DNA from 3 places in the Sporosarcina sp. GTC18466 genome. Region 2 is predicted to be linked to each of the others. Evidence: predicted binding sites of a transcription regulator. Region 2 holds the regulator's gene; each other region holds the start of a gene.
The links. Region 2 encodes CtsR, which represses protease genes until heat stress. Its sites were predicted from a motif close to ATGGTCAATAAAGGTCAAACA; they were not measured.
Positions count from the first base shown of each region.

Region 1: a site for CtsR is predicted at 2,447-2,467, ahead of ACZ5FK_RS05375 (ATP-dependent Clp protease ATP-binding subunit). Genes of this name have one in related genera too.
Region 3: a site for CtsR is predicted at 2,487-2,507, ahead of clpP (ATP-dependent Clp endopeptidase proteolytic subunit ClpP). Genes of this name have one in related genera too.

Region 1 covers NZ_AP044037.1:1,072,143-1,077,692, reverse strand. Annotated here, with positions in the region: gene ACZ5FK_RS05395 (DegV family protein) at 1-38, opposite strand, end outside; gene ACZ5FK_RS05390 (Cof-type HAD-IIB family hydrolase) at 75-884, opposite strand; gene ACZ5FK_RS05385 (prolyl oligopeptidase family serine peptidase) at 1,098-1,859, shown strand; gene ACZ5FK_RS05380 (metal-sulfur cluster assembly factor) at 1,915-2,223, shown strand; gene ACZ5FK_RS05375 (ATP-dependent Clp protease ATP-binding subunit) at 2,486-4,633, shown strand; gene ACZ5FK_RS05370 (YjzD family protein) at 4,683-4,868, opposite strand; gene ACZ5FK_RS05365 (beta-ketoacyl-ACP synthase III) at 5,059-5,550, shown strand, end outside.
Region 2 covers NZ_AP044037.1:2,236,486-2,242,035, reverse strand. Annotated here, with positions in the region: gene clpC (ATP-dependent protease ATP-binding subunit ClpC) at 1-177, opposite strand, end outside; gene ACZ5FK_RS10950 (protein arginine kinase) at 406-1,488, opposite strand; gene ACZ5FK_RS10945 (UvrB/UvrC motif-containing protein) at 1,475-2,029, opposite strand; gene ACZ5FK_RS10940 (CtsR family transcriptional regulator) at 2,058-2,531, opposite strand; gene ACZ5FK_RS10935 (GNAT family N-acetyltransferase) at 2,825-3,403, shown strand; gene bioB (biotin synthase BioB) at 3,461-4,465, opposite strand; gene ACZ5FK_RS10925 (biotin transporter BioY) at 4,462-5,061, opposite strand.
Region 3 covers NZ_AP044037.1:3,005,710-3,011,259, forward strand. Annotated here, with positions in the region: gene ACZ5FK_RS15055 (gluconeogenesis factor YvcK family protein) at 1-915, shown strand, start outside; gene whiA (DNA-binding protein WhiA) at 989-1,927, shown strand; gene ACZ5FK_RS15065 (HPr family phosphocarrier protein) at 1,959-2,216, shown strand; tRNA gene ACZ5FK_RS15070 (tRNA-Arg) at 2,325-2,396, opposite strand; gene clpP (ATP-dependent Clp endopeptidase proteolytic subunit ClpP) at 2,584-3,183, shown strand; gene ACZ5FK_RS15080 (hypothetical protein) at 3,253-3,654, shown strand; gene ACZ5FK_RS15085 (LemA family protein) at 3,972-4,550, shown strand; gene ACZ5FK_RS15090 (TPM domain-containing protein) at 4,547-5,365, shown strand; gene ACZ5FK_RS15095 (glutaredoxin family protein) at 5,474-5,550, shown strand, end outside.

The sequences.
Region 1 (5,550 bases), 1.2 Mb from region 2:
AATGGCAGATCGCATCCGCTGTCCGCATATATTCTCATGTACTACCCCTCCCAAAGGTTCTTTCTATATAGATTCTACGCCAGGCGCAATCTTTCCTCCAAGACGCGCGCAATTCCATCCTCATTATTCGAAAGTGTCACTTCATTGGCAATCGATTTCAGCCGGTCGATCCCGTTGCCCATTGCAACGCCGACCCCTGCATAGTCGATCATCTCAAGATCGTTGTCCTCGTCGCCGAACGCGATGATCCGCTCGCGGGGGATATCGAGCCACTTGGACACATGCGAGATGCCGACTGCTTTATTCAACCCGTGGCGGACAATTTCAACGACATCCCACGGAGCTCCCCAGCGTCTATGATCAATCACTTCCGCATGGACTTCCGCCAAATGCCTGCGGATCGCTTCGACATTTTCACTGTCAGACTGGATCAGCAAACTGGTCGGCGCGTCCGTCAGCGATTTCCTGATATCGCCTTCCTTGATGACCGGGTTGCCTAATTCGAATATGTCGAGAAGCTGCGCGTCATGCTTCTGCAAGTAGACATCATCCATCACTTCCGCGATGATATTCTCGATGGGGAAATCTTGCATCGCGTCAATGACATCACGGACGACAGGAAGCGAAATCGTTTCGTGGATCGTCTTCCAGCTTCTGTCTTTCGGATGGTGGACAAAGGCTCCGTTGAAATTGACGATCGGCGTCATGAGATCCAGCTGCTTGTAATAAACTTCACTCGCGCGGTACGGGCGGCCAGTCGCAATCATCACTTTGTGGCCATGCTCTTCCGCTTTCTTCAATGTATGTGCGGTCTTTTCGGATATGATCTTTTCATCTGTCAGCAATGTTCCGTCGAGGTCGAGTACTATCAAATGCGGTTTCAAAGGCAATTCCTCCAAGTTATACGGTTATTGTATTCTTTACTATAACACGCTTTGCTGCCAGTTAATCATTTCAACCCTTCATCGGGGAAGGTGCGCTGAAGGGTGAACTTAAGGGTGCAATGAAGGGCGCACTTAAGGGTGAACTTAAGGGTTCCCTTTTGTTTTTTTAGAAAAACTTTGTTACGCTCTACTAAAAGTCAGAAGGTGTTTATGATGATAAAAGTGATGGAAGAGACATGGAAAGGGATTCCGCTGCTGCATATCTCAGAGGAAGAAACAAAAGAAGACGCGCCGGCGGTCATTTTCCTGCACGGTTTTACAAGTGCGAAGGAACATAATCTGCATTATGCATACAATATGGCGAAGCAAGGCATGCGTGTCCTGCTGCCGGAAGCACATTTGCACGGCGTCCGCGCAGAAAATCTGGATGAAGTGCAGCTCAGCCTGCGTTTCTGGGAAATCATCTTGACATCGATCGAGGAAGTGGAACTGCTGCACGAAGAGCTGACAAGCCGGGGCATCCAGCGTATCGGGGTCGGCGGCACATCGATGGGCGGCATTACAACACTCGGCTGCCTTGCCGCCTATGACTGGATTGACGCGGCGATCGTCATGATGGGGGCGCCGGGCTTTGTGGAACTCGCCAAACACCAGATGGCCGGTTTCGAGCGGAAAGGGTTCGAGCTCCCGGTCACGCCGGAGGAACGGAAATCGCTGCTCGACTCGCTCGCCATGTTTGATTTGACGAAAAAACGGTCGCGCCTGGCAGGACGGCCGGTCCATTTCTGGCACGGCAAGCAGGATGCGGTCGTGCCGTATGAGCCGACGCATAATTTCTTCATGGCGGCGAAAGAGGATTACCAAAACGCGGCAGGACGTTTCACCTTTACGACGGACAAGACGGCTGGACACGCCGTATCACGCAGCGGAATGCTCGAGGCATGCGATTTTCTGGCAACATATTTGAATGAATAAGCAGATATTTGCTATGATGGAACCAGTACTTGAACGGAGAGGAGAATGGCTAATGATGGATGAAGATATGAAAGGCAGCCTATACGGGGCGCTTGAGAACGTCATCGACCCGGAGCTCGGCATCGATATTGTCAATCTGGGACTTGTCTATGATGTGGACCTTGACGATGAGGGGACAGCGCACATCACGATGACGCTCACTTCGCTCGGCTGTCCGATGGGCCCGCAGATTGTGGCCAATATGAAGCAGGAACTTTTGGAGCTGCCGGAAGTGAAAGACGTCGACGTCAACATCGTCTGGAATCCGCCATGGTCCCGCGATAAAATGTCACGCTATGCAAAAATGGCGCTCGGCGTCCGCTGAGTCAGAAGCCGTATGACCGTTTCAACAGGTCATGCGGCTTTTTTTGTGCATCCGGATATTGAATGAGAACTTCTCTGCAAAGCGGGTAAACATCGCGGTCAGCCTGATTTCTGCCGCCCCCGGCTTGCTGCGTTTTGCCCCGCCGAGCACGGGTAGAGAACATATAGTGCCTCGGGCAATCCTCTTTACTTTATCAGGAAATAGGACTATAATTAAATTAATCAAAGATAGTCAAAGTCAAACACAAATTTAAATGAGGTGAATGCGAATGAGAATGGATGGCGTACAGGAAGATCAGCGGACTCCGCTCGAGCAGTTTGGACGCAATCTAGTGGAAGAAGTGAAGAATGGAAAGATGGACCCGGTCATCGGACGGGATGAGGAAATCCGCAATGTCGTGCGGATCCTTTCGAGGAAGACGAAGAACAATCCGGTGCTCATCGGGGAGCCGGGCGTCGGGAAGACGGCGATTGTCGAAGGGCTCGCCCAGCGAATCGTCAAAGGGGACGTGCCGGAAGGGCTCAAGGACCGTCAGATTTTCGAGCTGGACATGAGCGCGCTCATTGCCGGTGCGAAATTCCGCGGTGAGTTCGAGGAACGGCTGAAAGGTGTCTTGAAGCAAGTGAAGGACAGCGACGGGGAAATTATCCTGTTCATCGATGAAATCCATACGATTGTCGGGGCAGGGAAGACGGAAGGCGCGATGGATGCCGGCAACATGCTGAAACCGATGCTGGCCCGCGGCGAACTGCACTGCATCGGCGCAACGACGCTCGATGAATACCGCATGTACATCGAGAAGGACCCGGCGCTTGAGAGAAGGTTCCAGCAGGTGCTCGTCCGTGAACCGTCGATCGAAGATACGATTTCTATCCTGCGGGGACTGAAAGAACGGTTCGAGCTCCACCACGGCGTGCGGATCCATGACCGGGCGCTTGTCGCCGCGGCGACGCTGTCGGAGCGGTATTTGACGGATCGCTTCATGCCGGATAAGGCGATCGACTTGATCGATGAAGCGAGCGCGATGATCCGGACGGAAATCGACTCGATGCCGCAGGAATTGGATTCGGTGACGCGCCGGATCATGCAGCTGGAGATCGAAGAGCAGGCGCTTCGGAAAGAGAAGGACACGATCAGCCAGACGCGTCTTGAGGCGCTTCGCGACGAATTGCAGGACTTGAAGGAATCCTCCTCGGGCATGCGGGAGCAGTGGACGAAAGAGAAAGAAGCCTTGCGTGCAATTCAGGAGAAGCGCGGCGAACTCGACCGGTACCGCCGTGAACTGGAAGATGCGCAGAACCGTTTTGACCTTAACAAGGCGGCGGAACTGCAGTACGGCAAGATCCCGGAACTTGAGCGGGAACTGAAAGAACTCGAAGGGCCCCTTGAAGGCAGCCAGGACAACCGGCTGCTCCGGGAAGAAGTGACGGAAGAGGAGATTGCGGCGATCGTCGCCCGCTGGACAGGGATCCCGGTCACGAAACTCGTCGAAGGGGAACGGGAGAAGCTCTTGCGGCTCCGCGAAACTTTGGAAGAGCGGGTCATCGGACAGGATGACGCCGTGCAGCTCGTGACGGAAGCCGTCTGGCGCGCCCGCGCGGGGATCAAAGACCCGAACAAGCCGATCGGATCGTTCCTGTTCCTAGGACCGACAGGAGTCGGGAAGACGGAACTCGCGAAGACGCTCGCCGCAACGTTATTTGATTCGGAAGACCATTTCATCCGGATCGACATGTCGGAGTATATGGAGAAGCACAGCGTGTCGCGCCTTGTCGGGGCGCCTCCAGGCTATATCGGCTACGAGGAAGGCGGCCAGCTGACAGAAGCGGTGCGCCGGAACCCGTACTCCGTCGTCCTTCTAGACGAAATTGAAAAGGCGCATCCGGACGTATCGAACATCCTGCTTCAGATCTTGGACGACGGCCGGATCACCGACAGCCAGGGACGCCTCGTCCATTTCACGAACACGATCGTCATCATGACATCGAATATCGGCTCGGCCTATTTGCTGGACGGCAAATTCGATTCGGAAGACCACGCGGCAGAAGACCTCGTGATGGCGGAGCTGCGGCAGCATTTCAAGCCCGAACTGCTTAACCGGATGGACGATATCATCATCTTCCACTCACTCTCCGGGGATTCATTCGGCCGGATTGCGGACAAGATGCTCGGAGACCTCGTCAAACGGCTCCGCGCGCAAGACGTGGACCTCGTGTACGACGGCAGTGTCATCGACTGGATCGTAAAGGAAGGGACAGACGCCGACTTCGGAGCACGGCCGCTCGGGCGTTTCATCCAGCGGCATGTGGAAACGACCGTTGCAAAAGAGATCATCAAAGGCGACATCTCGGAAGGGCAGCGCCTCCACTTATCCATGGAAGACGGCAAACTGCTCGTGACGAAGGAATAACAGGAAAAGAGCCATCCGCAGATCAGCGGGTGGCTCTTTTGGCATTTTCTTAATGATCCGCGACTGGCTCGTCCGGAATGATTGCGGAAATGAGCAATACAACAATCGCAAGAACAACAGATACGATTACGCCTGCTGTGAAATCGAAAGGCGTAATGTCGGCAATGGAGCCGGTTACATAGTTCACCATTGTCACAAGAAGGAATGACCAGACGAATGTCATGATATATTTCATTACTCTCACCTCAACATACTCTTGACTATAATCCCATTTATCATACCATACGACCGGCCGGGGAGGAACCACTTTATGCCGCGCTGCTATTTTCTTGCGGGAAATGTGACATCATATTGAAAAATCCTTTGACTTCTTTTATAATTAACACCAGGTACTAATAATAGATGATAAGGAACGGGGTATGGAAATGAGCGTAGGATTGATCAGTATTGGCCGATGTGTCCCATCTCATGTTGTGACGAACGCAGACCTTGAAAAGCGGATGGATACGACCGACGAGTGGATACGGACACGCACCGGGATTGAGGAACGCCATATCGCTTCGGACGAAATGGATACATCCGACATGGCGTATGAAGCGGCGCAGGAAGCGATCGAGAAAGCCGGCATCACGCCGGATGAAATCGGCATGATCCTTGTCGCCACAGTGACAGGGGATAAGCCGTTCCCTTCTGTTGCCACAATGATCCAGGAGCGTCTTGGCTGCATGAACGCTGCCGCAATGGACGTTTCAGCCGCCTGCGCAGGATTCATGTATGGCGTCGTGACGGCCAAGCATTTCATCGATGCGGGCACGTACAAATACGTTCTCGTCGTCGGCGTTGAAAAACTGTCCAAGATCACGGACTGGGAAGACCGCAATACGGCCGTTCTGTTCGGAGACGGGGCGGGTGCTGCG
Region 2 (5,550 bases):
TTCAAAGCTGACATCGATCGCTTCAAGCGCTTTTGCGGCAATGCCGCCGCCTTCTCTGATGAGGCCGAGTAAAATATGTTCAGTGCCGATGGATTCGTGTTTCATACGGATTGCTTCTTCTTGTGCAAGCTGCAGAACTTTCTGCGCCCGTTGTGTAAGACGGTTGTTGAACATCATATCCATTCCACTCCTTTATCGTGTTTCATAAAAACTCTCCGGCAAAGGGAGAGGGAACTCTTTTTTTAAACAAAACTTATAAGACATGCATATGAAGGAAAAACCCGCCCTCATTCCTATACGGAAGATATAGGCGTTTTTCCATTTCGTAAAAGATGTCCTTTGTTTGACTTTGACTATCTTTGACTTAATTATACTAAACGGCATTTGCCTGTGCAAAGAAGATGCTCATTCCCCGCTGCTATCAGCTTGATCCTGGCAATCCGGCGCAAGGCGTTCGCGGAACATTTTCGCCCGGAAGACATCCCGTTCTTCTGCCGAAAGCTCGGATCCCGCAAAATGCTGAAGGAAGCCAGGCTGCATGAAGACCATCAGCTCATTCAGAATCGTCATGTCAAGGTCTTCGATGAGACCAAGGTCGATGCCGAGACGGACATCCGACAGGCATCTTGCCGCTTCTTCGGAGGGAAGGATCCGGGCAAACGAGATCACCCCGAGGGAACGGAACAGCTTATTTTCGACGGCCAGTTTCGATTTGGCGAGAAGCAGCTCACGCGATCTCCTCTCGTGGGCTATGATCCGCATCGTGATATTTTTCAGCTCCGACAGGATTTCTTTCTCTGTCTTTCCGAGCGTCGCCTGATTCGAGACTTGATAAATGTTGCCGAGCGCTTCGCTTCCTTCGCCGTAACTGCCGCGGACGACAAATCCGAGACGCGAGATCGCCGGGACAATCCTGTTAATCTGCTTCGTCATTGTCAGAGCCGGCAAGTGCATCATGACGGACGCACGCATGCCAGTGCCCGTATTGGATGGACAGCTTGTCAAATAGCCGAATTCCTCATCAAATGCGTACGGCAGTTTCTTTTCCAGATCATCATCGACCTCATTCGCCATTTCGTATGCCGTGTCAATCTGAAGACCCGGATAAATGCACTGGATCCTCACATGATCTTCCTCATTCACCATGATGCTCACTTTCTCATCATCAGACAGGATGACTGCCCCCTGGCGCTTAGGATCGGTCAATTGCGGACTGATCAGATGCTTCTCGACGAGCACCTGCCGATCCAGCACAGGTAAATCAGACATCTTCATATAGGAATACCCATTTTTTTCTGAATTAAGCAAGCTATCCGCTACTTGCCTATCAACTTCTTTCGCATCTTCGTCTGTAGCGGCGATCGGGAACCGATGCCCCCGAAGGTTGCGAGCAAGTCTGACCCTTGTCGACATGACGATATCCGAATGCTCACCATGGGAAGTCATCCAGCCTGTCACCGCATTTTTCATGAACTTATCGATCGACATTGCCTGAGCCTCCTCCTTCCGCCAGCATCCGTTTCAGCTCATTCGCTTCATCACGCAGAGCAGCGGCTTCCTCGAATCGTTCCTCAGCGATCGCATCCTGCATCTTTCTGCGAATTTCTTCCACACGCTTTTTGAGGGCGTACTGCTCATTGAAGGAAACGGGAACTTTCCCTTTATGGACCGAGTGCCCATTGTGAAGTTTGACAAACAGTCTAGGAAGCCGTTCCCGGAATGTTTCATAACAGGTCGGGCATCCAAATTTGCCGACATCAAGAAATTTCCGGAACGTCAGGCCGCACTCTGGGCATTTCGGCCCTTCAGGGAATGATTCTCTTGCCTGCTGCACTTGCATGGCTTCTGTTCCGCTCAGCCAATTTGATAGAAATTGCTGGATCGATAATGGCTCCTCACCCGATCCATAGTGGGACATCTGCGATTGGAATGCACATCTCTCGCACAGATGGCGTTCCGTCGCCCCGTGCATCGTCTCTTGTGTGAAGATGACAGAAGCCGGTCTTTCATTGCAGATTTCACATAACATATAGGCCACCTCAAATTCGTAAGTTTCACTAGTCGTCCTGTTGTTCGTACAGAAGCGTCAAGAGCATCGCCCGTAATATGCGGGCCCTGATATGATCGCGTTCAGGAATCGGGTAATGGAGTGTCGTCCTGTCAACAGCGGCCAGGATGATTTTCGCTTCGCGCTCAGAGACCGCTTCTTCTTGCAGCAATCTGTATATGACATCTTCAGCCATTGTATAGGTGGCGCCCTCACGGATTCCCTCTACGATATGTTCGATCAATTCTTTATGCGAATTGGTCTGCACCCTGTAGATTCGGATATATCCGCCCCCTCCCCGTTTCGATTCAACCGCATAGCCGCGTTCCAGTGTGAAACGGGTATTAATGACATAATTGATCTGCGAGGGAACGCATTGGAACTTCTCCGCGATTTCACTCCGCTTGATCTCAATGACGCCGTTATCTCCCTTTTCGATAATCATTTTTAAATACCCTTCAATTATGTCCGAAATGTTCCGCATGTTTTTCACTCCTTCCCTTTCGAAGTGTGAATGTCAATTGACTTTGACTATCTTTGACTTTATATTACATGATTCCATTTGATTTTCGCAATGAATTTGCCTACTATCCGGAAAAATGTTTGCATATGGTGAGAACGGGTATACAGTAAGCTGAGGATTTTTTTCTGACCTCTTTTTTCCTCTTATTTAGGGTCCTTCCCCCAAAGCATTGACACCTATGCTATACACACGACTGGCCCCTCTTTAAACAAAAAGCTCCAGGTACATAGCGACTGTGGAGGAGATTTACCAACATGAACTGGTACAAGAAGCTGAGTGAGTACTTCCCGATTGAAGAAATGAAGTCAAAAGAACATATGGACGCGCTGCTGAAAGATAAGAAGAATGTCTATATAAAAGAAGAAGGACCTCATCACGTTCTAATGTATGTTGAGATGGAATCTTTCATTTTCATTGATTACCTTTTTGTCTCCGCCGAATCACGCGGCGCAGGACTGGGAAAGAAGTTGCTGATGTCATTGAAAAAGAAAGGGAAGCCGATCATCCTCGAAGTGGAACCGGTTGATTATGAGGATACCGATACGATGAAGCGCCTGCGTTTTTACGCAAGGGAACATTTCCACCACGCTTCCCGCATCGGATATCGCCGCCGTTCAATCGCGACAGGCGAGCACAATGACCTCGAGATCCTGTATTGGTCCCCGAAAGATGCGGATGAGAAAAGTGTTTACGAAGCGATGAAACAGACGTACGAAGATATCCATACGTACAAGGATGAAGCATTTTACGGAGAACCATACGACCCTTCAGATAAAGTGTTCAACTTTTTGACGGACGGGAAGGAGAACATCTTGGAACCATACCGGGTATGACGAAAAAGCACGCGCGGCGAGAAGCCGGCTGCGTGCTTTTTGGTTGGCAGGAATTATTCAAGAAATACTGGCAGCCTCTTTTTGAAGTGGAAGCAGGTCGACTTCGAAACCGAGGTCTTTGAGCATTTGAAGATCGTTGTCACCTTCCTGGCCCGCTGTCGTCAAATAATCACCGACAAAGATGGAATTCGCAGGATATAGGCCAAGCGGCTGGAGCGAGCGCAGGTTCACTTCCCGTCCGCCCGAAATCCGGATCTCCTTGGATGGATTGATGAACCGGAAAAGGCTGAGCACTTTCAAGCAGTAAAGGGGTGTCAGCTCATCCGTGCCTTCGAGCGGCGTGCCGTCGACCGCATGCAGGAAGTTGACCGGTATGGAGTCCGCGTCCAGCACGCGGAGGCTGCGTGCCATATCGATGACGTCCTCTCTCGTTTCACGCATGCCGATGATGACTCCCGAACAAGGCGAGATGCCTGCGGTCTTTGCAGATTCAACCGTACTAACACGGTCCTCATACGTGTGAGAAGTCGTAATGCTGCTATGGTGGGCGGCAGATGTGTTGAGGTTATGATTGTACCGGTCGACGCCCGCTTCTTTGAGACGTTCCGCCTGGCCCGGCTTCAAGATGCCGAGACATGCGCAAACCGTCATTTGAGGATGCTTCTCTTTGATCTCCTTAACGGATTCAACGACGATATCGAGTTCCCGGTTCACCGGCCCCCTGCCGCTTGCGACGATGCAATATGTTCCCGCGCTAGCAGCTGCAGCCCGTTCCGCTCCCGCGACAATCTCTTCCTGTTTCATCATCGCATACTTCTCGATGGGTGCTTTTGAGACGATCGATTGTGCGCAATATCCGCAGTTTTCCGGACAAAGGCCGGATTTTGTATTAATGATCATGTTGAGTTTTACTTTATTGCCAAAGTAATGTTTCCGAATCTTATAAGCAGCGTGGAGAAGAGGAAGCAGATCCTCATCCGGCGACTCCAATATGGACAGCGCCTCCGCGCCGGTCAACTCATGTCCTTGCAATACACGATCAGCGAGTGCTTCATAATTCATCGCAGCGCCCTCTTGATCTTGAGCACTTTAGACATCCTGTAGCCAAAGATTCCAGCCAGTATGGCCAGGAGGAAATCTTTCGGCAGCGGAGGCACCATCCAGGCCCATGCAATCTTGTACGTAAATACCGGGGGTGCAGCAGCCCATAACTTATAGGCATAATACATCCAGTTCGTGCCGATCAGGTAGTTGATGACCGTCCCCAAAATCGCAGCTGCAATATAGGATTTCAAGCTGCTGTTCTTCTCAACAATCTTCCCTACTATATAGGCGACGATAATGAAGGAAACGACAAACCCGAATGTCGGACTGAGGAGCTGGCCAAACCCACCCGAGAATTTCGCAAATACAGGTGCACCCGCCAGGCCGACAGCCATATAGACCGTCATGGCAACCGCCCCAAGCCGGCTGCCGAGCAGCAATCCCGCAAGAACGGCGAAGAATGTCTGCAAGGTGATCGGCACCCCGCCGACCACTAAAAACGGCACGAACGATGTAATATTGGCACCGATCATCATGAGTGAAGCGAACATGGCGCAATACACCAGGCTCAGCGCACTCATACTCCCCTTTTGCTTTACTGTAGCAGTCGTCATACAAATAACCCCATTTCCATTTCCAAATATGTATTCCATTTTTAGAATATAAGATTACGAGGTATTGTGTCAACCTTATTTTATTTTAGGTTAACACAAATGAAAGGCTGTTGGCGTTGGCTGGAGGAAGGCCTGGCAGGTTATTTGGGATTCGGGCGCATGGCATGGCTAAACGGGCGTTCCTGGGCGGAATCGGGCGTTCGACATGGCTAAATGGGCGTTCATGGACGGATTCGGGCGTTCGACATGGCTAAATGGGCGTTCCTGGGCCGAATCGGGCGTTCGACATGGCTAAACGGGCGTTCCTGGACGGATTCGGGCGTTCGACATGGCTAAATGGGCGGTCCTGGGCCGAATCGGGCGTTCGACATGGCTAAACGGGCGTTCCTGGGCCGAATCGGGCGTTCGACATGGCTAAACGGGCGTTCCTGGGCCGAATCAGGCGTTCGGCATGGCTAAACGGGCGGTCCTGGGCCGAATCAGGCGTTC
Region 3 (5,550 bases), 770 kb from region 2:
ACCGGATTGTCCACTTTGCTCCGGGGATTGAAGAAGTATCCCGTCGATCTGACAGCCGTCGTGACGGTGGCGGACGACGGGGGCAGCTCGGGCCGATTGTTGGATCTGTACGATATTCCACCACCTGGTGATATCCGCCAAGTTATGGCAGCGCTTTCAGATGTTGAGCCATTGATCGAGAAGATGTTCCAGTACCGCTTCTCGACTTCGGACGACCTGAAAGGCCATTCACTCGGAAATCTGATGCTGGCCGCGCTCACCGATATCACGGGGGATTTCGCCCGGGCAATCGAGAAGATGGGCCGCGTCCTGAACATTAAAGGGAAAGTGCTGCCGGCGGCGAATCAGCGGACGACGCTGCATGCCGAGCTCGATGACGGGACGATTGTGACAGGCGAATCGAAAATACCTGTCTATGGAAGCAAAATCAGGCGTGTCTACCTGTCGCCTCAAGAAGTGGAACCGCTTCCTGAGACTGTCAAGACCATCCTGGACGCCGATCTGATCCTGCTTGGACCGGGCAGTCTGTACACGAGCATCATCCCGACGATCCTTGTCCCGAATATACGGAAAGCGGTCCTTGAAGCGCGGGCGAAGAAGATCTATATTTCCAATCTGACAACGCAAGCGGGGGAGACATACCGGTATACTGCATCCGAGCATGTGGCAGCTTTGCATGCGCATGCCGGACAGCCGTTCATTGATATTGTCCTGCTGAACGGGACCGATCTGACCGATGAACTGGCTGCAGCCGGGCTGGCGAAGCAAGTATGGCAAGTGGAGAATGATATTGACAAGCTTGGCCAACTGGTTCCGGAGATTTGCGTACAACCCATTTCCATCGTGGAAGAGGACAGGGTGATGCATGACGCGGACCGGGTGGCCGCCTGGGTCATGGATCGTATTTCGGAATGAGATGGTGAAGAGTGCGATAAAGAATGTAACGGCGTTCAAGTAGAGCGACTTAGTGCCGGGAAAGGGGAACAATATGTCTTTTGCGGCAGAAGTGAAGAAGGAATTGACGCAGATCGAGTCGGATGACTGCTGCGTGAAAGCTGAGATATCAGCATTCATCCGGATGAATGGAGCGCTGTCTTTCTCGAACAGGCAGCTGAGCCTGGACGTCCAGACGGAAAACGCGGCGATCGCGAGGCGGCTGTATTCCAATTTGAAAAGGTTGTATCCTTATAAGGTCGAGCTGCTCGTGCGGAAGAAGATGCGGCTGAAGAAGAATAATGTATACATATGCCGGATACGGGAGGGGGCGAAACCCCTGCTGGAGGACTTGCATATTATGATGGGCGCGTTTCAGGTGAACCACGATATCGCGGAAGAGGTCGTACGGGAGGATTGCTGCAAACGCGCGTATTTGCGCGGCGCGTTCCTGGCGGGAGGTTCCGTGAATAATCCGGAGACGTCCTCCTATCATCTGGAAGTGTTCTCTTTCTACAAAGAGCATAGTGAAGCGCTTGTCGATTTGATGAACAATTACTATTTGAATGCGAAATCGATTGAACGGAAGAAAGGGTTTATCGCCTACTTGAAGGAAGCGGAGAAGATTTCCGATTTTCTCGGACTGATCGGCGCGCACGTCTCGCTGATGAAGTTCGAGGATGTCCGCATCTTGCGGGATATGCGGAACAGCGTCAACCGCCTCGTCAATTGCGAAACGGCCAACTTGAACAAGACGATCGGCGCGGCGCAGCGCCAAGTCGAGAACATCAAATATATTGAAAGAACGATCGGCATCGGCCAGCTGCCTGACCGCCTGCAGGAAATCGCGCGGCTGCGCGTCGAGAACCAGGATGTCACGCTGAAGGAACTCGGGGAAATGGTTTCAGGAGGGCCTGTCAGTAAATCGGGCGTCAACCACCGGCTCCGCAAGATTGAGGAAATCGCGGATAAACTGCGCGGCGGAGGCATTTGAGAGCCAGAAGGAAATGAGAGGAGACGTAGGCATGGAGGAAAAAACAGTAGAAGTGAAATTGAAGACAGGCTTGCAGGCACGCCAAGCCGCCCTATTCGTCCAGGAAGCGAACCGCTTCATGGCGGATGTATTCTTGAAGAAGGACGAGCGCCAGGTGAATGCGAAAAGCATCATGGGCATCATGAGCCTCGCAATCGCAAGAGGGACGACGATCACATTGATCGCAGACGGCTCGGACGAGGAAAAAGCGGTCGAGATGCTCGCCGCGATGGTGGAAAAGGAAATTTGATCAGAGGAGAGGCTGTGGGGTTTTGTCGACTGCAGCCTTTTATTTCATATGAATCAGGGAATAAAAAAACATCCCGCCCTGATTGAATCAGGACAAGATGTCTTAGGACGCCCTCGGCAGGAGTCGAACCCACATTTCAAGAACCGGAATCTTGCGTGCTATCCATTGCACCACGAGGGCAAATCAATAGTTGCTGTCTGCTTCTCTAGCGGACAAGTTTTATTATAGCGCCAATGTGGAAAGAATGCAATAGGGAATTTAAAAGCATTATATTTGACCATTGTTGACTATAATAGGTATGATTAGAACACGGTTGAAATACAATTTCAACAGACCGATTAGTATACACCCTGAAGGAGGAAATGAAATGAACCTAATTCCTACAGTCATTGAACAGACGAATCGCGGAGAACGCGCGTATGACATTTATTCCCGTTTGCTGAAAGACCGGATTATCATGCTCGGCAGTGCGATTGACGACAACGTTGCGAACTCGATCGTCGCGCAGCTTCTTTTCCTGGAAGCGGAAGATCCGGAGAAAGACGTATCCATCTACATCAACAGCCCGGGCGGCAGCATCACTGCGGGTATGGCGATCTATGACACCATGCAGTTCATCAAGCCGGACATCCAGACAATCTGTATCGGCATGGCGGCATCGATGGGTGCGTTCCTCCTCACCGCAGGAACAGAAGGAAAACGCTATGCGCTTCCGAACGCGGAAGTCATGATCCACCAGCCGCTTGGCGGAGCACAAGGACAGGCGACAGAAATTGAAATCGCGGCAAAACGCATCTTGTTCTTGCGCGAGAAATTGAACGGCATCCTCGCAGAACGCACAGGCCAGCCGATCGATGTCATTGCGAAAGATACAGACCGTGACAACTTCATGACAGCGGAACGCGCAAAAGAATACGGTCTCATCGACCATATCATCACGCGCAGCGACATGAAAGACATGAAATAAGATTTTCGGGCATCCTCTTACTAGGGGATGCTTTTTTGTTTGGGGCCGCAGGTTAAGAGGACGTGTGTGATGGTGGCCGCGAACGAAGCAATAAGTGGCCGGAATGCAGCAATCAGGCTCTGGAACGAAGCAATCGAGGTCTGGAATAAAGCAATCTCCCCGGCGAACGAAGCAATCAGTGCTGGAAATGAAGCAATAGCCTTGCCGAACGAAGCAACGGCGTGTAACGGGGTGCTGGAAGCTGAAACGGCGGGGTTTTGCGCAACAAGGGGCCGGAAAGAAGCAATCAGGCCCAGGAACGAAGCAACCGAGGCCTGGAATGAAGCAATCTTCCCGGCGAACGGAGCAATCGATGCTGGAAACGAAGCAATCGCCTTGCCGAACGAAGCAACGCCATATAACGGTGTGCTGGAAGCCGTTTTGATGCGATTTTGCGCAATAAGGGGCCGGAAAGAAGCAATCAGGCTCTAGAACGAAGCAATCGGTGCCTGGAATGAAGCAATCTCCTCGGCGAACGAAGCAATCGATGCTGGAAACGAAGCAATCGCCTTGCCGAACGAAGCAATGCCACTCTACCGGGCGGCGGCTATTTTTGATGAACTGCTTTTAATTTGCAAAGTGCATGAATCGCGGCGGAAAACGGCAGGGGGGTCCCTTCGTCTTTCCGCGCCGTGAAAATTCCATGAAACTTTTTCGCCCGCTAAACGGTATACACTAGTAAGAACGTTTCGCGTGAGCACACGGGCGGGTACATTGAATTTATAGAGACGGAGAAGGAGTGGGTATGAATGAAAAAGATGCTTGGACCTTTAGCAATCATTATCGGAATCATTGTGGTGCTGGCCATCATACTGGTGCCAAGCTACAACAAGTTCGTGAACCTTGAGGAGAACGTCGATCAGGCGTATGCCCAGGTCGATAACCAGTTGCAGCGGAGGATGGATCTGATCCCTAACCTCGTGAGTACAGCAAAAGGGTATGCTTCGCACGAAGAGAAGGTATTCAAAGATATTGCTGATGCACGCTCCCGGCTTGCGGGCGCACGCGGACCCGAAGAGCAGGCTGCAGCAAATGACAATTTAGGCACGGCGCTTGGCCGCTTGCTCGTCATCCAGGAGAAATATCCGGATCTTAAGGCAGATAAGCAGTTCACTCAGCTGATGGATGAACTGGCGGGAACGGAAAACAGGCTCACTGTCGCCAGAAAAGACTATAACGATGTCGTGGCGGATTACAATCGCCAGACGAAGCGGTTCCCGGGGCGTCTCGTCGCTTCCGTCTTCGGCTTCGACAAGAAGGAATATTTCAGAGCGGATCCTGCTGCATCCGAAGCGCCAAAAGTGGACTTCGGAGACGGCGATAAGTGAGACGGCGGGCTTTCGGCTTCATCGCACTGCTGGCCGTTTTGCTGACGGCCATCTTACCCGGAGCGGCATCGGCAGCGGATATCCCTCCGTGGAACAGTAGTGATTTGTATGTGCAGGATCATTCAGGCGTTTTAACGGCGCAGGAGAAAGCGGAATTGAACCGGTATGGCCAATCGTTGGATAATGCGACTGGCGCTGAGCTCGCCGTGCTGACGATCCCGAATATCGGGGATGAAGCCGTCGAGGAGTATGCAGTGGAAGCGCTGCGGAAATACAAACTTGGAAAAGCAGGCGAAGACAATGGGGCTTTGCTTGTCGTCACGACAGAAAAAAGGGATAACACCGACAAGCGTTACTTCTATCTGTCGGTCGGCTACGGCCTCGAGGGCGCCTTGCCTGACGGCAAAGTCGGTCGGATCATTGATACCGTGAAAGAAGCTTATCTGGACGGCGGCAACCCGCAGCCGAATGTAGCGATTACAGAAGCCTATAAAATGTTCTATAACGAGATTGCGGCAGAATACGGTTTTGACGGAGATGTTGCGCCAGTGCGGGAAATTGAAAATGACACAGGCATCGGCTTTAATCCGATTATCGTCTTCATCATCATCTATGTCCTCTACCGCATGTTCTTCAGCGGCCGCGGAGGCGGCGGAGGCGGCGGAAACGGCACGAGACGCGGACGCGGCGGCCCGATCTTCTTCCCAGGCTCCTTCGGCGGTGGTTCCGGAGGCGGAGGCGGCTTTGGCGGCGGCGGAGGCTTCAGCGGAGGCGGCGGTTCCGGAGGAGGAGGCGGCGCCGGCAGAAGCTGGTGAATAGAAAGCGGACATCCTGGATTCCCCGGATGTCCGCTTTTCATTTGCCTCTACGCCTTGCGAACGCCCGCAAGCCGGCATATAATCCAACTGAAGAGGTGAAAACCGATGCATGTGACATTCTATACGAAGCCTGGCTGTCCGCTCTGTGACGAGGCGGAGTCGATGATGAAGCTGGCCGCGGA